Regions from separate parts of the Nonomuraea sp. NPDC001699 genome, predicted to be linked through region 3. Evidence: riboswitches for the same ligand, from Rfam matches in the RefSeq annotation. Region 3 holds a riboswitch; each other region holds the start of a gene.

What was found. A riboswitch is a leader RNA that binds a small molecule or an ion and turns the genes downstream of it on or off. The one in region 3 is predicted to bind cyclic di-AMP.
Region 1: linked by a shared signal. The riboswitch ahead of ACWCSU_RS17390 (C40 family peptidase) and the one ahead of ACWCSU_RS32305 (C40 family peptidase) in region 3 are both predicted to bind cyclic di-AMP.
Region 2: linked by a shared signal. The riboswitch ahead of ACWCSU_RS12270 (C40 family peptidase) and the one ahead of ACWCSU_RS32305 (C40 family peptidase) in region 3 are both predicted to bind cyclic di-AMP.

Annotation. Positions count from the first base shown of each region.
Region 1 is NZ_JBSFGF010000005.1:164,276-167,540, forward strand. Features, by position in the region: gene ACWCSU_RS17380 (hypothetical protein) at 1-923, shown strand, start outside; gene ACWCSU_RS17385 (amino-acid N-acetyltransferase) at 934-1,503, opposite strand; cyclic di-AMP (ydaO/yuaA leader) riboswitch at 1,791-1,942, shown strand; gene ACWCSU_RS17390 (C40 family peptidase) at 1,949-2,992, shown strand; gene ACWCSU_RS17395 (helix-turn-helix domain-containing protein) at 3,022-3,234, opposite strand.
Region 2 is NZ_JBSFGF010000003.1:448,332-451,596, reverse strand. Features, by position in the region: gene ACWCSU_RS12275 (C40 family peptidase) at 1-865, shown strand, start outside; cyclic di-AMP (ydaO/yuaA leader) riboswitch at 1,262-1,424, shown strand; gene ACWCSU_RS12270 (C40 family peptidase) at 1,555-2,037, shown strand; gene ACWCSU_RS12265 (hypothetical protein) at 2,191-3,021, shown strand; gene ACWCSU_RS12260 (M48 family metalloprotease) at 3,033-3,265, shown strand, end outside.
Region 3 is NZ_JBSFGF010000012.1:231,790-235,054, forward strand. Features, by position in the region: gene ACWCSU_RS32295 (branched-chain amino acid aminotransferase) at 1-309, opposite strand, end outside; gene ACWCSU_RS32300 (3-isopropylmalate dehydrogenase) at 499-1,545, opposite strand; cyclic di-AMP (ydaO/yuaA leader) riboswitch at 1,645-1,798, shown strand; gene ACWCSU_RS32305 (C40 family peptidase) at 1,829-2,383, shown strand; gene ACWCSU_RS32310 (NAD(P)-dependent alcohol dehydrogenase) at 2,367-3,265, opposite strand, start outside.

The DNA of each region.
Region 1 (3,265 bases), on a different contig from region 3:
TGCTGGGCGTAGCCCTGCTGGCCCGAGGCGGGCTGCTGGCCGTAACCCTGCTGGCCGTACTGCTGCTGGGCGTAACCCTGCTGCTGGCCGGAGGACTGCGGCTGCTGGCCGTAACCCTGCTGGCCCTGCTGCCCGTACTGGGCCTCCTGGCCATAGCCCTGCTGCTGCTGACCGTAGTCGGGCAGCGACTGGGGCTGCTGGCCGTACTGCGGCTGCTGGCCATAACCCTGCTGGCCCGAGGCGGCCTGCTGGCCGTACTGGGCCTCCTGGCCATAGCCGGGCTGCGTGTACTGCTGGCCCGAGGACTGCGGCTGCTGGCCGTAACCCTGCTGCTGGCCGGAGGCGGGCTGCTGGCCGTAACCCTGCTGGCCCTGCTGCCCGTACTGGGCCTCCTGGCCATAGCCCTGCTGCTGCTGACCGTAGTCGGGCAGCGACTGGGGCTGCTGGCCGTACTGCGGCTGCTGGCCATAACCCTGCTGGCCCGAGGCGGCCTGCTGGCCGTACTGGGCCTCCTGGCCATAGCCGGGCTGGGTGTACTGCTGGCCCGAGGACTGCGGCTGCTGGCCGTAGCCCTGCTGCTGGCCATATCCCTGCTGCTGGCCGTACTGGGGCTGCTGGCCGTAGCCCTGCTGCTGGCCGTGCTGCTGTTGCTGACCGTATTGGGGTTGCTGGCCGTAGCCCTGTTGCTGCTGCTGGCCATATGGGGGCTGGCCATAGGCGTCGTCCGCCCGGTAGCCGACCACAGTCACGTCCGGGTCGGGCTCACCGGGGCGACGGCCCTGGTGCTGCCCGTACTCGGGGTTCTCGCCGGATTCGTCCTGTGGATACGGCGGCTGTCCGGTGCTCACCGTGTCACCTCGCTTCGAGTGCGCATGTGGCACGTGTCAGGACACATGCCTGTGCTGCCCAACGTATCGACATAGGTATCAACAATCACCTTTCCAAGTGGTCAAGGTCCGCGTCACCCGATGTCAGATGCAGCAGCATGCGGGTGTTGCCAAGGGTGTTCGGTTTGACGTGTTCCAGATCAAGGAACTCCGCCACACCCTCGTCGTACGAGGCCAGCAACTCGGCGTAGACCTCGGGTGAGACCGGCGTGCCCTGGATGGGGCGGAAACCGTGCCTCGCGAAGAAGTCGACCTCAAAAGTCAGACAGAATACACGTCGCAGCCCCAGATCCTTCGCCTGCCGGACGAGTGCCGAGACGATCCGATGCCCGGCCCCCATTCCCCGGCACGCCGGATCGACCGCCACCGTACGGACCTCGGCGAGATCCTCCCAGAGCACGTGAAGCGCGCCGCAGCCGACGACCTCCCCGCTCAGCTCGGCCACCCAGAACTCCTGGACGTCCTCGTACAGCGTGACCGTGGCCTTCTCCAGGAGCCGCGGACCCGCGCCCGCGTAGGTGTCCACGAGACGCCTGATCGCGCGCACGTCGGGCGTGCGGGCACGCCTGACCACGACCGCGGTCTCGGGGACTGCCACTTCGGCCACCTGCTCCATGGCTCTCCAGGGTACAGATCTCATTACGGCTCAGCCCTAAATCCCACGTCTCGGGCATCTCATCACATGCTGTGTCCAGATGAACACGCCCCGACCTGGAGCTTTCCTCCAGTCGTCACCCCCCAGAATGCTGGACAAAAGGTGCAGAAGCCCGCTTCCGTACGGCTACCCACGAGATCACCTTGTGACCCTTCAGTTGTGAAACCTCTACAGACTCGGTAGTTCCGGTTGAGCGCGAACCCGGAGTGCATTAGTGTCCAGCGACGATGTTCTCCGCGTAATGCGCGCGGAAAGACACGCCCAATTCCCGCAAGGGAAGCCGGGGAACCACCGGTGGCGAGCACCTCGCGCCACCACTCGGGGTGAATCCGATCATCTCGGTAGGGCTGCTCCGGCCCGAACCCGTCAGCTAACCCGGCCGGCGTCGATGAGAGGAGCTTGGTTGGTGAAGCGGACGCTCGATCGCGAGGGGAAGCCGGGGGGCAGGCACGCCCGTCCCCGGGAGCAGGCCAGGCGCTCACGTCGCCTCGGCGTCATCGGCGCCGCCGTCGCCGCGATGCTGTTCGCCGTACCCGTCGGTTCCGCCGCCGCCGACCCGAAGCCGTCGCTCTCCGAGCTGGCCGACCAGGTCGAGAAGATGCACGAAGAGATCGAGACGCTGACCGAGGAGTACAACGGGCAGCGCGAACGGCTGAAGTCCGCGCAGAAGGCCAACGACGCCGCCCAGAAGACCCTGGCCACCAGCGAGTCCGACCTGGCCGCCAAGCGCGCCAGGGCCACGCTGCTCGCCCAGAACGCCTACATCACCGGCGGCCTGGACAAGGCCCTGGTCTTCGCCCAGTCCGACGACCCTGAGACCTTCCTCGACCGGGCCGCGACCACGTACGCGCTCGAACAGCAGCAGGGCGAGGAGGTCAACCAGCTCGCCAAGGCCATGGAGGCCGCCGAGCGCGCCAGGTCGGGCGCCAAGACCCGCATCGCCGAGGTCCAGAAGATCGTCAGTGATCTTGAGGGCAAGCGCTCGAAGATCACCAAGCTGGTCGCCAAGGTCGAGAGCAACCTCTACCGGCGGGCCGTCGGCGAGGCCGGCCGGCCCGGCACCCGCGCCGTACGCGTCAACCTGCCGGTCATCGGCAACGGCAAGGCCGCCCAGGCCGCCAAGTGGGCCCTCACCCAGCAGCTCAAGCCGTACGTGTGGGGCGCCGAAGGGCCGCGCTCCTACGACTGCTCCGGCCTGGTGATGGCCGCCTACCAGCGCGTGGGCATCTCGCTCCCCCACTACACCGGCGACCAGTGGACGGCCGGCACGCACATCAGCCGCGACCAGCTCCGCGCCGGCGACCTGGTCTTCTTCTACAGCGACCTGCACCACGTCGGCATCTACATCGGCGGCGGCATGATGGTCCACGCACCGCAGACCGGCGACGTCGTCCGGATCTCCGCGCTCGGCAATCGGCCGTTCGCCGGCGCCGTGCGCATCGCGGACTGACCGGCGATTCACTTCGGAGTTCCGCGCCGTCAGATGAGCTGGCGGCGCGCCGCCCATGCCACGGCCTCGATCGCCGTGGCCACGCCGATGCGGTCGCAGATGCCTCTGAGCCGCCGGCGTACGGTCCGTCCGCTGATATCCAGCCGTCTCCCGACCCGGTCGACGGTCACCCCTCTGGCCAGTTCAGCCAGTAACGCCAAATCCGCGTGGCTCAGCTCAACGCCTTCAGTGAGCACATCCACCGGGAGCCCTCCCCCCAACAGCAGAACTTGG
Region 2 (3,265 bases), on a different contig from region 3:
TAAGCTGGAGAAGCTGAACGACAAGGCCGACAAGGTCGTCGACCGGTACAACACGGCGACCGAGCAGTACAAGAAGGCCAAGAACGCCTACACCAAGCTGAACGACCGTTACAAGCAGAAGCTGCAGACGGTCGCCGACCTGCGGGCCGACATCATCAGGGCGGCGGTGGACTCGTACAAGATGGGCGGGGACGTCGCGTCCCTGCCGGGCTTGATGGGCGCGGACGACCCCGAGAACCTGCTGGCCGGGATGGCCATGGCCGGGCAGCTCTCGCGCGAGCGGCTGGAGAAGCTGGCCGCCTTCGACCGCGAGAACAAGGGGCTCAAGGTCGAGCGCGACAACGCCGAGACCGCCCTGGCGGACGCCGACAAGGAGCGGGACGCGGTCCAGAAGGAGCGCGCCGAGGTCCTGAAGCTGGTCGGCGAGCAGAAGAAGCTCCTGGACAAGCTGGGGGCCTACAACCCGGGCAACCCCAACAGCACCGGCATCAAGTACACCGGTCCCGCCTCGGGCAACGCGGCCGCCGTTCTGCGCTTCGCCTTCGCCCAGGTCGGCAAGCCGTACATCTTCGGGGGCACGGGCCCGCGCGGCTACGACTGCTCAGGGCTGACCCAGGCCGCCTGGCGCGCGGCCGGCGTCTCGTTGCCGCGTACGACGTGGCAGCAGTGGGCCTGGGGCTCCGGACGCAAGGTGGACATCAAGGACCTCCAGCCCGGGGACCTCATCTTCAGCGAGGGGCTGGGGCACGTCAGCATCTACGCGGGCGGGGGCAAGATCGTCCACGCGCCGCAGACGGGTGACGTCGTGAAGGTCGTCCGGCTCTCGGACTATCGCCGCCCGCTGGTCGGAGCCATCCGCCCCTGACCTCCGGTCCACCGGGACTCCTCCCGACACTCGCCCTCGGCCGCCCGTCTCGAAGGCCGCAGGGACCACCGGCGTGCCCGCTCTTCCGGCCTGTGGGACGAAGGGGACAAAAGGTGTCAAAGGGCCCTGACAAGCGCCTGCGTCGGGAAGTGTGAGAAGGGTCACATTTAGGTAACGGAGCCTGTGGCTCCAGCAGGGGTTTCCTCCCTTACTCGTGCCTTTATTCGATCTTTACAACCTGACTCCCCCTTTGCACTTTCTTGACCCCTCGGCGTAGTTTCTGGCGTCGCGGTCGGCAAGCCATGCGAGCCGCGAATCGACATCGGAACCCCCCGATGTGGACCACATAAAAATCCGTCGGTCGCCGCCGATATCCCCATTCAGGCACATCAATCGAGTGGCGACCTGCCGAGTCCGTGCAGCCAGGAGGCACGGAGCCGGGGACCCAAAGATCCCGTCATCCCCCGGGATCAGGGGTGAATCGGCGCGTTCAGCGCCGTAGGGCGACTTCCAGGCCCGAATCCGTCAGCTAACCCGGTAGGCGTTCGTGGAAGACACAAGGAGAAATCCTGTCTACCTCCCTGCATAACCCCCGTCTGTCCCGTCTCGCCCTGAAGGGCGTCGCACTCACGATGACCGTGACGGCCGGAGGTGCGGTTCTCCATGCCGTGCCGGCCGGGGCGCAGACGGTGAGCGAATCGGCCGTCAGGCTCACCGCGGTGTCCAGCACCGCCGAGGCGGCCACCACCAGGTCGGCCAAGTCGGCGAAGAGCGCCAGGTCGGCCAAGGCGGCGAAGGCCGCCAGGCAGAAGGTGAGGGCCTACAAGGCCGTCGCCGTCGCCAAGCACCAGATCGGCGACCCGTACCGGTACGGGGCCACGGGTCCTGGTGCGTTCGACTGCTCCGGACTCGTCCAGTACGCCTGGAAGAAGGCCGGGGTGCGACTCCCGCGCGTGACGAGCAGCCAGTTCGCCCGCATTCGGCACAAGGTCTCCTGGCGGAAGCTCAAGCCGGGCGACCTGATGTTCTTCAACGGGCTGGGCCACGTCGGCATGTACGTCGGCCACGGCAAGATGATCCATTCGCCGAGGACCGGCGAACGGGTGCGCATCGACAAACTGGGCGGATGGCGGAAGTCGTCGTTCGTCGGCGCGGTGCGTCCCGGCGCGTGACAACAGGCCCCGCCCGGACCCTCCCCGGTCCGGGCCGGGGCCTGTCGCATGTCCGGCTTCCTGCTGCGAACCGCAGGTCCGGCCTTGCGGAGAGGGCGTGGGCCCGGTCTCGTGAAGGGGGCGTGCGGGCCGCGGGCCGACTAGCATCGGGCCGTGTCCTCGCAGGTGCGTCCGTCCCTCCGCGGTCCGCGTCTGCTCCTGTCCGTCCTGCTGCTGGCGGCGGTTCTCGTGGTCGCCGACGCGCCGCCCGGCGCCGTCCTGCCCGCCGGGGCGCGCGATCTGTGGGCCGGCGGCGGTCAGGTGGTCCGCGGCGGACGGTCCGTGGTCGTGGGGCATCGCGCCGAGCCCGGCGTGCTCGCCGATCTCGCCCGTCGCGCCGACCTCGCCGGTCGCCGGGTGTCCGCGCTGCTCGGCCGGCCGGTACGCGCGCTGGTCGTCGTACCGGACTCCGACGCCGAGGCGGCCGGGCTGGCGGGCACGGGCCCGCTGGACGGGCTGGCCGCGGTGGCCGACGGCCCGAGGGTGATCATCGTCCCCGGCTCCTTCGCTCGGCTCACCCCCACCGGACGCGACGTCGTCCTCACCCACGAGCTCACGCACGTCGCCGCGGGCACCGACCGGCTGCCCGTCTGGCTCTACGAGGGGTTCGCCGACTACGTGGCCTACCGCGACGCCGGACTCCCCGTCAGGACGGCCGCCGCCGAACTCGCCGCCGAAGTACGGGCCGGCCGACTGCCGAGCGAGTTGCCCGGAGCCGCGGCTTTCGCCCCCACGGCAGCCGACCCCGGACGGCTCGCGCGGGCGTACCAGGAGGCCTGGATGGCGTGTCGCTTCCTCGCAGACCGGTTCGGTGACGGGACCCTGGTACGGCTCTACCGTGATGCCCGCGTGGCCGGCGTCGATCAGGCGCTCGCCTCCGTGGGGCTGACCGCCGAGACACTGGCGGCACGGTGGCGCGAGTACGTACGAGAGCAGCTCGCGTGAAGGGGAGGCAGATGAGCGAGCGGAACGACCCGCCCCGGGAGGGGGACGAGCCTGCGGGAGCGGTCGCCAGAGGGGCCGACGAGCCCGGTACGGCGGTCGCGGCGGGCCACGGCGGCGGTGTGGCCATCAGGGACGACGAGGACGGGCGCCCCGGCGACGGCGGCCCGCCGGAACCCTCCGGCACCACCGAACCCCCTGAGTCCCCAGGTCACCCCGACGACCCGGACGACCCGGACACCTCCGG
Region 3 (3,265 bases):
GAAGCGGGCGGCGTTCGCGTACGGACGGAAGGCCACGATCGAGCCGGAGATCTGCCGGTACGCCTTCAGTCCCTCGAAGAGCTCCTGCGCGTAGTGGAAGACCGAGGTCGCGGGGTCGAGCAGGAGCGGCCCGTACGGCAGGAGCGCGGCGTCGTGCCACCCCTGGCCCTCGGTGTAGTCGATCGTGATCATGTGGTCGGTGAAGACCTGCCCGAACCCGGGGTTCGCCAGTACCTGCTCCCGCTCGGCCGCGGTGCGAGCGTGGTCGGAATGCTGCACGTCGAAGCTGAGCTTCTGAGCGATGGTCATGACGACGGTCCTTACTCTCTGCGAATCTACGATCCTGAAAGCTACTGCCCACGAGCAGTATTCGTACTTCCTATTGTCTTGCCATTTGGGATGGCAAGAGGCAGTTGGGATGGGTTCAACCCTCTGAACGCCAAAAAGCGCCTGGCAGTCCTCGTCGGGACCGCCAGGCGCGTACGGGGCTAGACGGTCCTAGCCGGATACTCGCGCGGAGATGTCGTCGCCGATCTCGCTGGTCGAACGGCCGGCGCGGCCGGTGACGCGCTCGGCGATGTCGGCGGCCACGGCCTGCTCGACCTTGGCGGCCTCGGCGTGCAGGCCGAGGTGGTCGAGGAGCATGCCCACGGACAGGATGGTGGCGGTCGGGTCGGCCTTGCCCTGACCGGCGATGTCGGGCGCGCTGCCGTGCACCGGCTCGAACATGCTCGGCGAGGTGCGCTCGGGGTTGATGTTGCCGCTGGCCGCCAGGCCGATGCCGCCGGCGATCGCGGCGCCGAGGTCGGTGATGATGTCGCCGAACAGGTTGTCGGTGACGATCACGTCGAAGCGCTCGGGCTGGGTGACGAAGAACATCGAGGCCGCGTCGATGTGGCTGTAGTCGGTGGTGACGTCGGGGAACTCCTCGGCCACGCGGTTGACCGTGCGCTGCCACAGGTCGCCGGCGAAGGTGAGCACGTTCGTCTTGTGGACGAGCGTGAGCTTCTTGCGGGGCCGCGACTGCGCCTTCTGGAAGGCGTAACGCACGACGCGCTCGACGCCGTGGGCGGTGTTCAGCGACTCCTGGGTGGCGATCTCGTGCGGCGTGCCGCGCCGCATGACGCCGCCGGTGCCGGCGTAGAGGCCCTCGGTGCCCTCGCGGACGACGACCATGTCGATGTGCTCGGCGGTGGCGCCGGCCAGCGCGGTCTCGACGCCGGGGAACAGCTTGACCGGGCGCAGGTTGACGTAGTGGTCGAACTCGAACCTGAGCTTGAGCAGCAGGTCGCGCTCCAGGATGCCCGGCGGCACGCTGGGGTCGCCCACGGCGCCGAGCAGGATCGCGTCGTAGCCGCGCAGCTCTTCGAGCACCGCGTCGGGCAGCGTCTCGCCCGTGCGGTGGTAGCGGGCTGCGCCCAGGTCGTAGTGGGTGGGCTCGATCTTCGTGCCCACGGCCTCCAGGGCCTTGAGCCCTTCGGCTACGACCTCGGCACCGATGCCATCCCCGGGGATGACGGCCAGGCGGATGTTACGCGACTCCATGGGCGGTACCTTACCGGCTCGTCTCGGCTGACGAACACATCATCTCAATCTCCGGACAATCCGTTTTGGGGGGATTGCGACCTTTTGACCGTTTCGTTAGAGTCCGACGAGCCTAATCCACGCAGCCGCTGCGTGGAGCCGGGGACCCATCTTTCCCCCCGGGGCGAATCGGCACCGCTCTCAAGCACCGCCGTAGGGCTACTTCCAGGCCCGAGCCCGTCAGCTAACCCGGCCGGCCACGTGGAAGGACAGTCCCCTGTCTAGCATCGCCATTCTCCTGGCGGTGGCGGCGGGCGGAGCGGGTCTCGCGCCCGCCGCTCCCGTCGCTCCCGCCGACCCCACCCCCGCCATCACCCTCACCGGCCCCCAGGTGAAACAGGTCCAGGAACGGCACGTGCCGAAACCGGCCTGGAAGGTCGCCCTCGAATACGCCATGGACAAGCGCGGCACCCCGTACGTGTGGGGCGGCGCCAGCGAGCGGGGCTACGACTGCTCGGGCCTCATGCTCCGGGCCTACGAGGACGCCGGCATCGAGCTCCCCAGAGTCGCCGCGGATCAGTACGGCGCCTTCTCCAAGAAAATCGCCTGGAAGGACCTCAAACCAGGCGACCTGGTGTTCTTCAGCGGCCTCGGCCACGTCGGCATGATCTCCAAGCCCGGCTACATGGTCCACTCCCCCCACACCGGCGACGTGGTGAAGGAGGAACGCCTGTCGCAGTGGCGCAGGCAGGCCTTCGTCGGCGCGGTACGCCCCGACCCCAAGGGCGTCAAGCGCTGGGCCGACTACGCCCAGCTCCGCAAGGCACCGGCCCCCGCCATGCTCACCGCGACCCTGTGACGACGACCTTCCCCGGCGAGTGTCCCTCCTCCTGGTAGCGGACGGCCGCCGGGATCTCGCCGAACGGGAAGGTCCTGTCGATGACCGGGGTGACCTCCCCCTGCTCGATCAGCCCGGTCAGCGTCAGCAGGTTCGCCCTGTTGCTCCCGCAGCGGACCACGTCCGCCCTGACGATCCGCTGCGGGACGAAGGACGCCGACGCCAGCGCGGCGAACATGTGGCCGGCCGGCTGCACCCAGCGGCCGGCCGGCCCGCCGACCAGCACGTACGTGCCCTTCCTGGTCAGCACGCGACGGCAGTCCGACAGCCGGCGGCCGCCCGCCACGTCGATGAGGAGGTCGAAGCGCCGGCCCGAGGCCGCGAAGTCCTCCTTGGTGTGGTCGACGACGTCGTCCGCGCCGAGCGAGCGGACCAGGTCCGCGTTGCGCCCGCCGCACACGCCGGTGACGTGGGCCCCCATCGACCTGGCGAGCTGCACGGCGAACGTGCCCACACCGCCGGACGCGCCGTTGACCAGCACCTTCTGGCCCGGCTGCACGCGTCCCTCGTCGCGCAGCGCGATCAGCGCGGTGTTGGCCGCCATCGGCACCGCCGCCGCCTGCTCGAACGACAGCCCCCGCGGCTTGGGGGCCACCTCGTCCTGCCGCAGGCAGACGTACTCGCCGAAGCCGCCCCGCAGGGACATCGCGTACACCTCGTCGCCGGGGCGGAACAGCGTGACGTCCTTGCCCGCCGCCTCGACCTCCCCCGCCACGTCGGCCCCGAGGACGGCGATGCTGGGCCGCAGCAGCCCGACCCCGCCGCCCATGACCCGGGCCAGGTACGGCTCTCCCCGCATGAAGTGCCAGTCATAGGGCTGCACGGACGTGGCCCGCACCCGGA